Regions from separate parts of the Pseudomonas sp. SJZ080 genome, predicted to be linked through region 1. Evidence: riboswitches for the same ligand, from Rfam matches in the RefSeq annotation. Region 1 holds a riboswitch; the other holds the start of a gene.
What was found. Region 1 has a riboswitch for cobalamin ahead of cobO (cob(I)yrinic acid a,c-diamide adenosyltransferase). Riboswitches for the same ligand answer to the same signal wherever they lie in the genome.

Region 1 (7,368 bases):
ATTCGCGAGCAAGCCCGCTCCCACATTTGTTATGTATTGGCGGTTCGAGATTACTTCGCCGCAGAAACCCGCCACACCTTGTTCCCCACATCATCGGCCACCAGCAAATCACCCTGCTGATCAATCACCACACCCACCGGCCGACCCATGGCTTTCTCTTCGTCATTGAGGAAACCCGTAAGTACATCCACAGGTTGCCCGTTTGGCTTGCCGGTACTGAACGGCACGAATATCACTTTGTAACCACTGTGCGGTTTACGGTTCCACGAACCGTGCTGCCCAATGAACGCGCCTTCCTTGAATTGCGCTGGCAGCGAGTTGCCTTCAGCGAACGTCAGGCCCAGTGACGCGGTGTGCGGGCCGACTGCATAGTCCGGTGCGATGGCTTTGGCGACCAGGTCAGGGTTTTGCGGTTCGACGCGAATGTCGACGTGCTGGCCGTAATAGCTGTAAGGCCAGCCGTAGAACCCGCCGTCCTTCACTGAAGTGATGTAGTCCGGCACCAGGTCGCTGCCGATTTCATCCCGTTCGTTCACAGCAGTCCATAACGCTCCACTCTGCGGTTCCCACGCCATACCGTTGGGGTTGCGCAGGCCGGAGGCGAAGATCCGGTGATTGCCGGTGGCGCGATCCACTTCCCAGATCGCCGCGCGGCCTTCTTCCTGATCCATGCCGTTTTCGGCGACATTGCTGTTGGAACCCACCGTGACGTACAGCTTGCTGCCGTCCTTGCTGGCAATGACGTTTTTGGTCCAGTGGTGATTCAGCGTACCTCCCGGCAGGTCTACCACTTTGATCGGCTGCGACTTGATGGCCGTGTCGCCATTCTCATAGTGGAAACGCAGCAAGCGGTCCGTGTCGGCGACATACAGGTCATTGCCGACCAGCGTCATGCCGAAGGGCGAATTGAGGTTTTCCAGAAACACCGTACGGGTGTCGGCGATGCCGTCATGATCCTTGTCCCGCAACAGTGTAATGCGGTTCGGGCTCGGCACGGCGGCACCGGCGCGTCCCATGACTTTCTTCATGACCCAGCCTTTAACGCCTTTGCCGTCATCGGGTTTTGGCGGCGCGTTGGTTTCGGCGACGAGCACGTCACCGTTCGGCAGCACATACAGCCAGCGCGGGTGATCGAGGCCTTCGGCGAACGCCGCCACCTGAGTGCCCGCGGCGGCGATGGGTTTCGCACCGTCCGGCCAGCCGATCGCCGGGGCGATGTTCACCGTCGGGATCAGGGTTTTGTTCGGTTCGGGCAGTTTGGGCGACGGGCCGGTGCCGTCGGAGACTTGCAGTCTGGAGGTTTCGCCGCAGGCGACGAGCCCTCCGGCGAGGACGATGACGAGAACGAACGGGGGCTTGCGCATGCTGATCTTCCCTAAAAATGCAGTGACCTGATCAGTAGAGAAGCGCAAGCCCGCGATGGTTCAACCGTCAGCCGCGGGCTTCCTTGAACAGCACGGCGATGCCGGGGTGATAGTTGCCCGCTTCATTGCGCAACTTGCGATACGCGTAGGGGAAATACCAGGCGACGGCACAGGTGTGTTCCTTTTGCAGGTCGTCGACCATGTCCTGGAGTTCTTCCGGGGTAGCGCCGTGCTGGGCTTTTTGCGGTGCAACGAACAGGCAGCCGACTTTCAGGTCGCTGGCGTAGCTGATTCGCCTGGCGTCGCTGGTGATATCGGCCAGCGCTTGTGTCAGGTTCAGGCTGTTGACCCGCGGCCAGCGTTGCGTGGCTTGAAGGTAGGCACGCTCTTCGCTGGTGGCGATGAACAGGTCGGCGCGGGCGTTGCGTTCACCTTCCTCGTTCTGTTTGCGGCTGGGGGTCTGTTGCAGCGTGACCATTTCCGCCATCCACGCGGCGGCCGAGAGCAAGCCGAGGTTGGCTTTTTCGTCGTACCAGTAAGGCGTGTCATTATCGCCGCGCACGGCGTTATAACGGTCGATACAGTCAAACCAGCGTTCGAGAACCGGGCGCAGGAATTCCAGCTTCGGATTGCTGATGATCATGCCTTGCATGTGGCTTACCCTTGTTATTGTGATGTGGGGTTGTGGCTCTTTGATATCACTGCTGGAAGTGTGGCACAAGATTGGCGTCAGTAAATTGATCAGCGGCAGTTATTCGCCCGACGGCGTCCCGGCTTTAATTGACGCTCCACCCCCAACCCTCTAACCTTCGCGGCTTGTTTCAGGTGCTCTGTGACCTTGGTCGACAGAGTGAAACAGGGAAGCCGGTGAGTGCGTTCGTTCAATTCAGGAACAATCACGATTCCGGCGCTGCCCCCGCAACGGTAAATGAGTGAAGACTGAGCATTTTTGCCACTGTGTCGATACCGGCATGGGAAGGCGCGCAGTCAGGCGAAACGCCGCTCATGAGCCCGGAGACCGGCCTGATCCATCCAGCGGCATCACGGTGGGCGATGCCAGGCTTCTTGCCGTCTATTCTTGTGCCTGCCCGCCGTTATCCAGCCTCAACGGAGAGCTCCCCCATGACTGATACTCCCGATCGTGACGAACGCCATCTGGCGCGCATGCTGCGCAAAAAAGCCGTGATCGACGAACGCATCGCCAATTCGCCGAATGAATGCGGCCTGCTGCTGGTGCTGACCGGCAATGGCAAAGGCAAAAGCAGCTCGGCGTTCGGCATGCTCGCCCGCTCCATGGGCCACGGCATGCAGTGCGGCGTGGTGCAGTTCATCAAGGGCCGCAACAGCACGGGCGAAGAACTGTTTTTCCGGCGCTTTCCCGAGCAGGTGCGTTTTCATGTGATGGGCGAGGGCTTTACCTGGGAAACCCAGGACCGCCAGCGTGACATCGCCGCCGCCGAAGCCGCCTGGGCCGTTTCCCGTGAATTGTTGCGTGATCCGTCGGTCGGTCTGGTGGTGCTGGATGAATTGAACATCGCCCTCAAGCACGGTTACCTCGATCTTGATCAGGTGCTCAGCGACTTGCAGGCGCGTCCGCCAATGCAGCACGTGGTCGTCACCGGCCGCGGCGCCAAGCCGGAAATGATCGAACTGGCCGACACCGTCACTGAAATGGGCGTCATCAAGCACGCCTTCCAGGCCGGGATCAAAGCGCAAAAAGGCGTCGAGCTGTGAATCAGCCCCGTCATTGCCCGGCGGTCTTGATTGCCGCGCCGGCCTCCGGTCAGGGCAAGACCACCGTCACTGCCGCGCTGGCCCGTTTGCATCGCAATCAGGGGCGCAAGGTGCGCGTGTTCAAATGCGGCCCGGACTTTCTCGATCCGATGATTCTCGAGCGCGCCAGCGGTGCGCCGGTCTATCAACTGGACATGTGGATGGTCGGCGAGCAGGAAAGTCGTCGACTGTTGTGGGAAGCCGCCGGCGAAGCGGATCTGATCCTGATCGAAGGTGTCATGGGCTTGTTCGACGGCACGCCTTCCAGCGCTGACCTGGCGCGGCATTTCGGTGTGCCGGTGCTCGGGGTGATCGACGGCACGGCGATGGCGCAGACCTTCGGCGCGCTGGCGTTGGGGTTGGCGAAGTATCAGCCGGACCTGCCGTTCGCCGGAGTGCTGGCCAACCGTGTGGGCACTTTGCGCCATGCGCAATTGCTTGAAGGCAGCCTCACTGAAGGCTTGCGCTGGTACGGCGCGTTGTCCCGGGAAACCGGGATTGAATTGCCGAGTCGGCACCTCGGCCTGGTCCAGGCCAGTGAATTGAACGATCTCGATCTGCGCCTGGATGCGGCGGCCGATGCCTTGGCCAGCAGTTGCGAAGTCGCGCTGCCACCCGCAGTGGAATTCGCTGCGCCGGACGTGATCGCCGCCGAGCCGTTGTTGGCCGGTGTGCGAATTGCCGTGGCCCGCGACGAAGCCTTCGCATTCACCTACGGCGCAAGTCTGGACTTGCTGCGAGCCATGGGTGCCGAGTTGCTGTTTTTCTCGCCGATCCGCGACGCGCAATTGCCGGAGGCTGACAGCCTCTATCTGCCGGGCGGTTACCCGGAGTTACACCATGTGGCGCTGGCGCAGAACGCCCCGATGCTCAATGCCATCCGCGCTCACCACGCGGCGGGCAAGCCATTGTTGGCCGAGTGTGGCGGGATGTTGTATTTGCTCGATTCGTTGACCGATGTCGAAGGTACTCGCGCAGAGCTGGTCGGTTTGCTGGCCGGTGACGCGGTGATGCAGAAACGGCTGGCGGCACTGGCGTTGCAGGCGGTCGAGTTACCCGAAGGTTCGCTGCGTGGGCATACCTATCACCATTCGTTGACCAGTACCGAACTTGAGCCGATTGCCCGTGGCCTGAGCCCTAACGGCGGGCGGGGTGCGGAAGCGGTTTATCGTGAGGGACGGATGACGGCTTCCTACGTGCATTTTTATTTTCCGTCCAATCCGACGGCTGTTGCCGCGTTGTTTGCGCCTGACCGTGAGGACGCCATCGCGAACACGTCGAATCGTCGCACCGTCGCTCCCACACTGGATCACCTAACCCCTGTGGGAGCGGGCTTGCTCGCGAAGAGGCCATGACCGACAACGCATTCAGTCCGGCCGAACGGGAGGCGGTGTATCGCGCGATAGCCGAGCGCCGAGACATGCGCCACTTCAGCGGTGGCACCGTCGAACCCGAGTTGCTCCGGCGCCTGCTCGAAGCCGCGCATCAGGCCCCAAGCGTCGGCCTGATGCAGCCCTGGCGATTCATCCGCATCAGCGATCGCGCCCTGCGCGGAAAGATCCAGTTGCTGGTGGAAGAAGAACGCATCCGCACCGCCGAAGCCCTCGGCGAACGCACCGACGAATTCATGAAGCTGAAAGTCGAAGGCATCAACGATTGCGCAGAAGTGTTGGTCGCCGCGCTGATGGACGATCGTGAACGCCACATTTTCGGTCGCCGGACCTTGCCGGAAATGGACATGGCCTCGCTGTCCTGCGCAATCCAGAACCTGTGGCTGGCGTCCCGTGCCGAAGGACTCGGCATGGGCTGGGTCTCTTTATTCGAACCGCAAGCCTTGGCCGATCTGCTGGGGTTGCCCGTCGGAGCCAAGCCCTTGGCGATTCTTTGCCTCGGGCCGGTCAAGGAATTCTATCCGGCGCCGATGCTGGTACTCGAAGGCTGGGCGCAGGCGCGTCCGCTAAGTGAATTGCTGTATGAGAATTTTTGGGGAGTGAGTCAATGAGTGTGGCGTTGTTGAGTATCGCCGCAGTTGCGCTGGATGCGCTGCTGGGTGAACCCAGGCGCTGGCATCCGCTGGTGGCGTTCGGCCGTTTTGCCGACCGCATCGAACAACGTTTCAATGGCGGTGGACGCGGCTGGCGCAGCCACGGCGTTACCGCCTGGGTGATCGCGGTCGTGCCGCTGACCTTGCTCGCCACGGCTTTTTCCTGGGCGCCTTATGTCGGCTGGATCGTCGAGATTCTCGCGCTCTATTGCGCGCTCGGCATGCGCAGCCTCGGTGAACACGTCACGCCTGTGGCGAAGGCGCTGCGCAGTGATGATCTGGAGGAAGCGCGCACGCGTGTCGGTTACCTGGTCAGTCGCCAGACCAGTGAACTGGATAAAACCGAAGTCGCTCGTGCCGCCACCGAATCCGTCCTGGAGAACGGCAGTGACGCGGTGTTTGCCGCGCTGTTCTGGTTTGCCGTGGCCGGTGCGCCCGGCGTGGTGCTCTACCGATTGAGCAATACGCTGGATGCGATGTGGGGTTATCGCAACGAGCGCTTCGAACGTTTCGGCTGGGCCGCAGCGAAGATCGACGACGTGCTCAACTATATTCCTGCGCGACTGGTCGCATTGACCTACGCGCTGTTGGGCAAAACCCGACTCGCCCTGAAATGCTGGCGCACCCAGGGCCCGACCTGGGACAGCCCGAACGCCGGTCCGGTGATGGCCGCCGGTGCCGGTGCGCTGGGCGTCGAGTTGGGCGGGGCGGCGATTTATCACGGCGAATTGCATCAGCGTCCGCCGTTGGGCGAAGGCGTGCCGGCGGATGCCGACTCCATTGACCGTGGCTGGCAATTGGTCCAGCGCGGGGTATGGTTATGGCTGCTGATTCTTTGCGTGGGGGCTGAATTCTATGCTTGAACACGGTGGACGGTTGCGCAAGGCCGCGCTCGAATACGGCATCGCCGAAGCCGATTGGCTTGACCTGTCCAGCGGCCTCGCGCCCTGGGCGTTTCCAGTCCCGGACATTCCGTTGCGCGCCTGGGCGCGATTGCCGGAAAGCGATGACGGGCTGGAACAAGCAGCTTGCGATTATTACGGTGCCGCGCAGGCGCTGCCGGTGGCCGGTTCGCAAATGGCGATCCAGTTGCTGCCGCGTTTGCGTCGGGTCGGCAAGGTCGGCGTGCTGTCGCCGTGTTACGCCGAGCACGCCGAAGCGTGGCGCCGTAATGGCTACGTCGTGCGTGAAGTAATGGAGCAGGAGGTCGACTTCTTCCTCGACAGCCTCGACGTGCTGGTGGTGGTCAACCCGAACAATCCCACGGGCCTGAGCCTGACTCCGAGTCGTCTTCTCGATTGGCATTCCAGACTGGCCCAGCGCGGTGGCTGGCTGGTGGTGGACGAAGCGTTCATGGACAACACACCCCAACTGAGCCTGGCGCCGTGTGCCCATCAGGTCGGTTTGATCGTGTTGCGCTCTTTCGGCAAGTTTTTTGGTCTGGCCGGTGTGCGGTTGGGGTTCGTGCTGGCGGAGCGCAAGCTGCTCAAATTGCTCGCCGAGCAAGTCGGGCCCTGGGCCGTCAGCGGACCGACTCGGGTGTTGGGCCAAGCCTGTTTGCAGGATACCGAAGGCCATGCCAGGCAACGCGTGCGTACCGAACAAGCCAGCGAACGTCTGGCGGTGCTGCTGGAAAAACACGGTTTCAAACCTCAGGGTGGTTGTGCGCTGTTTCAGTGGCTGACCACCGATCGCGCCGAAGAACTGCATGAGTTCATGGCCCGGCACGGCATTCTGCTGCGCTTGTTCACCCACAACAGCAGCCTGCGTTTCGGCTTGCCTGGCGAAGAAGCCGACTGGACCCGACTCGATCAAGCGTTCGATGCCTACGCCAAGGAAACCCGATGACTACGTTGATGGTGCAAGGCACCACCTCCGATGCCGGTAAAAGCACACTGGTGACGGCGCTGTGTCGCTGGGTCACGCGCCAGGGCGTACGCGTCGTGCCGTTCAAGCCTCAGAACATGGCGCTCAACAGTGCTGTGACCGCCGACGGTGGCGAGATTGGACGTGCGCAAGCGGTGCAGGCGCAGGCCGCCCATCTCGAACCGCACACCGACATGAACCCGGTGCTGCTCAAACCCAACAGCGACACCGGCGCGCAAGTGATCATTCATGGTCGCGCCGTCACGACGATGAACGCGGTCGCATATCACGACTACAAAGCCATCGCCATGCAAGCGGTAC
Region 2 (7,368 bases), on a different contig from region 1:
GACTCGCCAAAGATGTGCAGGCCATCGCGGATCTGCGACTCTTTCAAATCGCACAGGTAAGTGTCGAGACGCGGCAACCAGATCGCCGCATCGGCGTCGCTGTCGAGTTTCTCGTCCAGTTGCAGTTCGCGGTCGATGTGCGTGTCGCGCACCAGTTGCAGGATGTCGCGCTGCAACTCCCGGGCGCGACGCGGATCCAGCAATTGCGCTTCGTAATATTCGTCGGCCAACAGTTCGAGGTTGCGCAGTGGCCCGTAGGTTTCGGCGCGGGTCAGCGGCGGCATCAGGTGATCGATGATCACCGCCTGAGTGCGCCGCTTGGCCTGGGCGCCCTCGCCCGGATCGTTGACGATGAACGGATAGATGTTCGGCAGCGGCCCGAGCAAGGCGTCCGGCCAGCAGGTGTCCGACAGCCCGACGCCTTTGCCCGGCAGCCACTCGAGGTTGCCGTGCTTGCCGACATGGATGACGCCGTGAGCGCCATAGGTGTTGCGCAACCAGAAGTAGAACGCCAGATAGCCGTGGGGCGGCACCAGGTCCGGGTCGTGATAGACCGCGCTCGGATCGACCTGATAACCGCGCGCCGGTTGAATGCCGATGAAGGTCAGGCCCAAACGCAGTCCGGCGATCATCATCCGCCCGCCGCGGAACATCGGGTCGCTTTCGGGTGTGCCCCAGCGCTCCAGCACGGCTTGGCGGTTGGCCTCGGGCAAGGCGTTGAACATCGAGTTGTAGTCGTCCAGGGCCAGGCTTTGATGACACGGACGCTGGTCGAGGGTATCGAGGTCGTTGCTGACACCGCCGAGCAATTGCTGGATCAACGCGGTGCCGCTGTCGGGCAGTTCGGCGGGCAGCGGATAACCTTCTGCGTGCAACGCACGAAGGATGTTCAACGCTGCGGCGGGTGTATCGAGGCCGACGCCATTGCCAATGCGCCCGTCGCGGGTCGGGTAATTGGCGAGGATCAGGGCGATGCGTTTTTCGCTGTTCGGCAGCCGCGCGAGATCGATCCAGCGCCGCGCCAGTTCGGCGACAAAATCCATGCGCTCAGGTGCAGGGCGGTAACAGACCACATCGGACTGACTGCGCTCACTGCGCCACGCCAGGTCCTTGAAACTGATCGGGCGGCTGATGATCCGGCCGTCCAGTTCTGGCAGCGCAATGTGCATCGCCAGATCCCGCGGACCAAGACCTTGCTCGCTGGCACGCCAACCGGGTTCATTGTCCTGGGCGCAGATGGCCTGGATCACCGGGATATTGCGGCGGAACGGCCGCAAATGCGGCGCTTCGGGGCTGGATTGAGCGAAACCGGTGGTGTTGAGAATCACCCCTGCTTCGACTTCATCCAGCCAGTCCTCGACCACCGCCAGGCAGCCGGGCTCTTTCAAACTGGCCACGGCAATCGGCAAGGGGTTCAACCCCGCCGTTTGCAAACGCTGGCAGAAAACATCGATGAACGCAGTGTTCGCCGCCTGCAAATGCGAGCGGTAAAACAGCACCGCCGCCACCGGTTGACCGGCTTGCCAGTCGGCGTGCCAATCACTCAATGCGGCGGGGCTTTTTTGTGGGTGATAGATCGCGGTACGCGGCAGGGTTTGCGGTTCGGCCCACGCATAGTCGCGATCCAGCCAGCGATTGGCCAGACAGCGAAACAGATCGAGGGCGTTGGCCATGCCGCCCTGGCGCAGGTAATGCCAGAGCCGGTCGCGGTCTTCGACGCCAACCGTGCTGAGGTCGCTGAGCTCCGGGTCCGGGCGATCATCGCCGGGCACCAGAATCAGCTGCACGCCGCGCTGCGAAAGCTCGACCAGACGCTCGACGCCGTAACGCCAATAGGCAATGCCGCCATGCAGCGAAATCAGAATTACCTTGGCGTGGCGCAGCACTTCATCGACATACAGGTCGACCGACGCATGGTTCTGCACCTGCATCGGATTGGCCAGGCGCACGCTCGGGTAATGGTCCGGCAATTGCTGCGCCGCTTCGGCGAGCAGCGCCAGGCTGGAATCACCGCTGCACAGGATCACCAGCTCGGCGGGGGTTTGTCCAAGGTCGGCAATGTTGTCGTCCGACACGAAAGCGCCGGGCTGGGTCCTGAGCAGGTGCATGGGTTAAACGCTGAGCGCGGCGCGCAGTTGCACTTCGAGTTGCGCGGCGTCCAACTCCTGACCGATCAACACCAGACGCGTGGTGCGCGCTTCATCAGTGCCCCACTGACGATCGAAGTGCTTGTCGAAACGCGTGCCCACGCCCTGGATCAACAGACGCATCGGTTTGTTCGGGATGGCGGCGAAGCCTTTGACCCGCAGAATGCCGTGCTTGACCACCAGTTGGGTCAGCGCGTCCAGCAGCAGGCTTTCGTCGGCTTGTGGCAGTTCGATGGAAATGGAGTCGAACGCGTCGTGATCGTGATCATCTTCGCCTTCATGGTGGTGATCATGATGGCTGTGACGGCTGTCGATGTGCTCTTCGGAACCGGCGCCGAGGCCGATCAGCACGTCCAGTGGCAGGCGACCGCTGCTGGCTTCGATGACTTTCACCGCCGGCGGCAGTTCTTCGGCGACTTCCAGGCGTACGCGAGCCAGGTCTTCCGGGCTGATCAGGTCGGCCTTGTTGAGAATCACCAGGTCGGCGCTGGCCAGTTGGTCGGCGAACAGTTCGTGCAGGGGCGATTCGTGGTCCAGGTTCGGGTCGAGTTTGCGCTGGGCGTCGACCTGATCCGGGAAGGCCGCGAAAGTGCCGGCGGCAACAGCCGGGCTGTCGACCACGGTGATCACCGCGTCAACCGTGCAGGCGCTGCGGATTTCCGGCCACTGGAAGGCTTGCACCAAAGGCTTTGGCAGGGCCAGGCCGGAGGTTTCGATCAGGATGTGGTCAAGGTCGCCGCGACGAGCGACCAGTTCGCGCATCACCGGGAAGAATTCTTCCTGGACGGTGCAGCACAGGCAGCCGTTGGCCAGTTCGTAGACCCGGCCGTTGGCTTCTTCTTCGGTGCAGCCGATGGAACATTGCTTGAGGATTTCGCCGTCGATGCCCAGTTCGCCGAACTCGTTGACGATCACCGCAATGCGGCGGCCCTGAGCGTTGTCCAGCATGTGCCGCAGCAAGGTGGTTTTGCCCGAGCCGAGGAAGCCGGTAACGATGGTGACGGGGAGTTTGGCCAGTGTTTTCATCGGATGCCCTTTGGCAAGGTGGCGGGCATACGGGACGACGACCGCTGCAACGAATGCGCGCGCGGAAGATTTCGCCACCGGATCACCCCGCCCGGTTGTAGTGAGAATTCGTGTCGAGGCAGGTCTCCTGGCTGACGGTGTGCCAGTCGCTGGACTGGCGTTTGCTGCGCCTTCCCGCGGGCTCCAGGGCTGGAGCGTGCAGTGGCGTGGCAGCGAACATCACCGTTCACAGTTGCGGGGGCAGCCGCGGCATCGACCGCGTTCCCTTCTTAGCTTCGGCAAACGCCGAAGAACCTCGAAAGCGCAAGGCTACGCATCGTCTTGGGGCGGGTCAATGTCTGTAGGCGCTGACGAAGGCTGCGATCTTTTGATTTTGCTTTTAAAAAACAGGATCAAAAGATCGCAGCCTTCGGCAGCTCCTACAAATCATCATTTCAATCCCAATTGAGAACCCCTGCCAATTGACGCCCAACCCCTGCCCATGCTCTCCTACGCACCTTGTTACGGGTGCCCTTCACAGGGTGAAACGGGAAACCGGTGAATCATGTGCTTTACTCAAAGCCATGTCAGTCCGGTGCTGCCCCCGCAACGGTAAGCGAGCGAAGCGTCAGATCCACTGTGCCAGCAGTTAGGCATGGGAAGGTGACGCTTGCAGGTTTCGGCTGACGCCCAAGCCCCTCGCGAGCCCGGAGACCGGCCCGCAACACAAAGTGACGTTCTGTTCACTGAATAACAAACCCGCGGTGGGCGGGCGCTGTTTGAATCTCTGCGAGCCCGATTCGCAGGGATCTTCCATGCGCTCTATTCACCCGCTGACAGACCAGAGGGAAGCGCCATGTCGATCATCAGCAGCACCGGCCACAGCACCGCCAGCACCACAACAACCCTGAGCCAACGCCTGACCGCCGCCGTGTGTGCGTCGATTCTTGGCGCGTGCCTTGTGTATTTCGCCGGTTTTTCGCACATCGAAGCAGTGCACAACGCAGCGCACGATACCCGCCACAGCTCTGCCTTCCCGTGCCATTGAGACCTGCCGACATGATCAAGCGTATTGCGCAAACCGCGGGTTTCACCGGGCTGCTGGCCGCCCTGTTGCTGACTCTGCTGCAAAGTTTCTGGGTCGCCCCGCTGATTCTGCAGGCTGAGACTTACGAAAAATCCGAGCCGGCTGCGGTTGAAGTTCACGAACACGCCGCCGGTACCGCCGCTCACACCCATGATGCCGAAGCCTGGGAGCCGGAAGACGGCTGGCAGCGCGTGCTGTCGACGACTGGCGGCAACCTGGTGGTGGCTGTCGGTTTCGCGCTGATGCTCGCCGGCCTCTACACCTTGCGTGCGCCAACCAAAACCTCCCAGGGTCTGCTTTGGGGTCTGGCTGGTTACGCGACGTTTGTACTGGCGCCGACCCTGGGCCTGCCACCGGAACTGCCGGGCACTGCCGCGGCGGACCTGGCACAACGGCAAATCTGGTGGATCGGCACTGCAGCGTCCACCGCTGTCGGCATCGCGCTGATCGTGTTCAGCCGCCACTGGCTGATGAAGATCCTGGGTGTGGCGATTCTCGCCGTTCCTCACGTCATCGGTGCGCCGCAACCGGAAGTGCACTCGATGCTCGCGCCGGAAGCCCTGGAATCCCAGTTCAAAATCGCTTCGCAGCTGACCAACGTGGCGTTCTGGCTGGCCCTTGGCCTGATCAGCGCCTGGTTGTTCCGCCGCAAAAGCGATGGCCAATACCACGCATGACGGATACCGGCACAGCGCCGACTTTGGTGGTCGGCCTGGGCTGCCAGCGCGGCTGCCCCGTCAGCACGCTGCGGGCGTTACTCGATCAGGCATTACAGGCGCATCAAATCGGACTTCACCAGATCAAGGCCCTGGCCAGCATCGACCTGAAGCGCGACGAGCCTGGCCTGATCGAACTCGCCGCACAACTCGCGCTGCCCTTGATGTACTTCAGCAGTGAGCAACTGGCTGGTTATCAACCTCAACTCAGCCACCGCTCGGACATCGCTTTTGAGCGCACCGGCTGCTATGGCGTAGCGGAAAGCGCCGCCCTCGCCCTCGCAGAACAACTGGCTCAGGCACCGGCAAAACTGTTGATCTCACGACAAAAATACGCCCAGGCGACCCTGGCATTGGCCAGCGCTGCGTAAAATCCTCGATAATCCCGCCCTCGATCATGAGCAATCTTCATCTGTAGCTTTGCCCAGACCCTTTTTCTGACAGGAAACGACGATGACCGTCTACTTCATTGGCGCAGGTCCCGGCGACCCGGAACTGATCACCGTCAAAGGCCAGCGGCTGATCCGCAGTTGCCCGGTGATCATCTACGCCGGCTCCCTGGTACCTGCCGCGGTGCTGGAAGGCCATCGCGCCGAACGGGTGGTCAATAGCGCCGAACTGCACTTGAAACAGATCATCGAACTGATCAAGACCGCCCATGCCAATGGCCAGGATGTGGCGCGGGTGCATTCAGGCGACCCAAGTCTTTATGGCGCGATTGGCGAACAGATTCGCTACCTGCGCGAACTCGATATTCCGTTTGAGATCATTCCCGGTGTCACCGCCACGGCGGCCTGCGCGGCGCTTTTGGGTGCGGAGCTGACATTGCCGGACGTGTCACAGAGCGTGATTCTGACTCGCTACGCTGACAAGACTGTGATGCCCGCGGGTGAAGAGTTGGGGAGTCTGGCGCAGCATGGGGCGACCATGGCGATTCATTTGGGGGTCAATCATCTGCAGAAAATCCTCGTGGAATTGCTGCCACATTACGGCGCGGACTGCCCGATTGCGGTGATCCATCGGGCGACCTGGCCGGATCAGGATTGGGTAGTAGGAACGATTGCGGATATTGCCGGGAAGGTCGAGGCGAAGGGGTTTCGGCGCACGGCGTTGATTCTGGTGGGTCGGGTGTTGGGGAGCGATCACTTCAGTGAGTCATCGCTGTATCGCGCCGGGCATGCGCATTTGTATCGACCGTAGGGCCCCATCGCGAGCAAGCCCGCTCCCACATTAAATCTTCAGCGAACACAACATCTGTGAACGACGGCGAACAAATGTGGGAGCGGGCTTGCTCACGAAGGCGTCAGTGAAATTCACCCATAAAAAAACGGCACTCACGGGTGCCGTTTTTTCGTTTCTGCAGCGAACACCTTAGTAGTAGGCGTTTTCTTTCTGCGTATGGTCGGTCACGTCGCGAACACCTTTCAGTTCGGGAATGCGCTCGAGCAAGGTGCGCTCGATGCCTTCACGCAGGGTGACGTCCGCCTGGCCGCAGCCTTGGCAACCGCCGCCGAACTTCAGCACGGCGATGCCGTCATCAACCACATCGATCAGGCTGACCTGACCGCCGTGGCTGGCGAGCCCCGGGTTGATTTCGGTTTGCAGGTAATAGTTGATGCGCTCGTTGACCGGGCTGTCGGCGTTGACCATCGGGACTTTGGCGTTTGGCGCCTTGATGGTCAGCTGGCCGCCCATGCGGTCGGTGGCGTAGTCGACAACCGCGTCGTCCAGGAAAGCTTCGCTGAACGAATCGATATAAGCAGTGAAGCTTTTCAGCCCCAGCGCGGTGTCTTCGGGTTTTTCTTCGCCCGGCTTGCAATAGGCAATGCAGGTTTCGGCGTATTGGGTGCCAGGCTGGGTGATGAAGACGCGGATGCCGATGCCCGGGGTGTTCTGCTTGGAGAGCAGATCAGCCAGGTAATCGTGGGCGGCGTCGGTGATGGTAATAGCGGTCATGGAAACTCCTCGCAGGCTTGGGCGCAGTTTACGCCAATCATCGCGCCGTACAAAGTCCTAGTATTTTTGTCGGGAAAGCGCCAGTTCGCCGCGATCAGGCAGTTCGCCGCCAATCCGCGCTTTAAGCCACCGATAGCTGCTTTTTTCCACCCATTCGTAACTTGCCCACGACGCCACGCCAATGGTCGCAACGCAAACGGTGAACATGACGTAGGGGTTTACGCCATAACGTTGTGCGACAAAACCTCCGGCAGACAGCACCAACACGTGCATCAGGTACATCCGGCGGTTCTCGAAAAAGCGTTCCAGCGCCATGCACGCCAGCGCCAGCAATGGCAACCATAAAACGGGTTTGATCCAGCCACGGCGGTAGGTCATGCCGATGGCAATCCCCAGCAGAAACTCATAAACAATGTCCGAACGGTAAAACTCGCTGATCCAGCCGTAACCGGTCCAC

Region 2: another riboswitch for cobalamin. It lies ahead of FBY04_RS03845 (CbtB-domain containing protein); the one in region 1 lies ahead of cobO (cob(I)yrinic acid a,c-diamide adenosyltransferase).

What each region holds. Positions count from the first base shown of each region.
Region 1 is NZ_VIUK01000006.1:137-7,504, forward strand. It holds gene FBY04_RS10370 (sorbosone dehydrogenase family protein) at 51-1,364, opposite strand; gene FBY04_RS10375 (hypothetical protein) at 1,432-2,016, opposite strand; cobalamin riboswitch at 2,171-2,406, shown strand; gene cobO (cob(I)yrinic acid a,c-diamide adenosyltransferase) at 2,487-3,098, shown strand; gene FBY04_RS10385 (cobyrinate a,c-diamide synthase) at 3,095-4,492, shown strand; gene bluB (5,6-dimethylbenzimidazole synthase) at 4,489-5,139, shown strand; gene cbiB (adenosylcobinamide-phosphate synthase CbiB) at 5,136-6,044, shown strand; gene cobD (threonine-phosphate decarboxylase CobD) at 6,037-7,029, shown strand; gene FBY04_RS10405 (cobyric acid synthase) at 7,026-7,368, shown strand, end outside.
Region 2 is NZ_VIUK01000002.1:296,134-303,501, forward strand. It holds gene cobN (cobaltochelatase subunit CobN) at 1-2,108, opposite strand, end outside; gene cobW (cobalamin biosynthesis protein CobW) at 2,112-3,173, opposite strand; cobalamin riboswitch at 3,273-3,486, opposite strand; cobalamin riboswitch at 3,662-3,890, shown strand; gene FBY04_RS03845 (CbtB-domain containing protein) at 4,009-4,200, shown strand; gene FBY04_RS03850 (CbtA family protein) at 4,212-4,916, shown strand; gene FBY04_RS03855 (cobalamin biosynthesis protein) at 4,913-5,326, shown strand; gene cobM (precorrin-4 C(11)-methyltransferase) at 5,409-6,155, shown strand; gene nfuA (Fe-S biogenesis protein NfuA) at 6,327-6,911, opposite strand; partial or broken gene FBY04_RS03870 (hypothetical protein) at 6,969-7,368, opposite strand, start outside.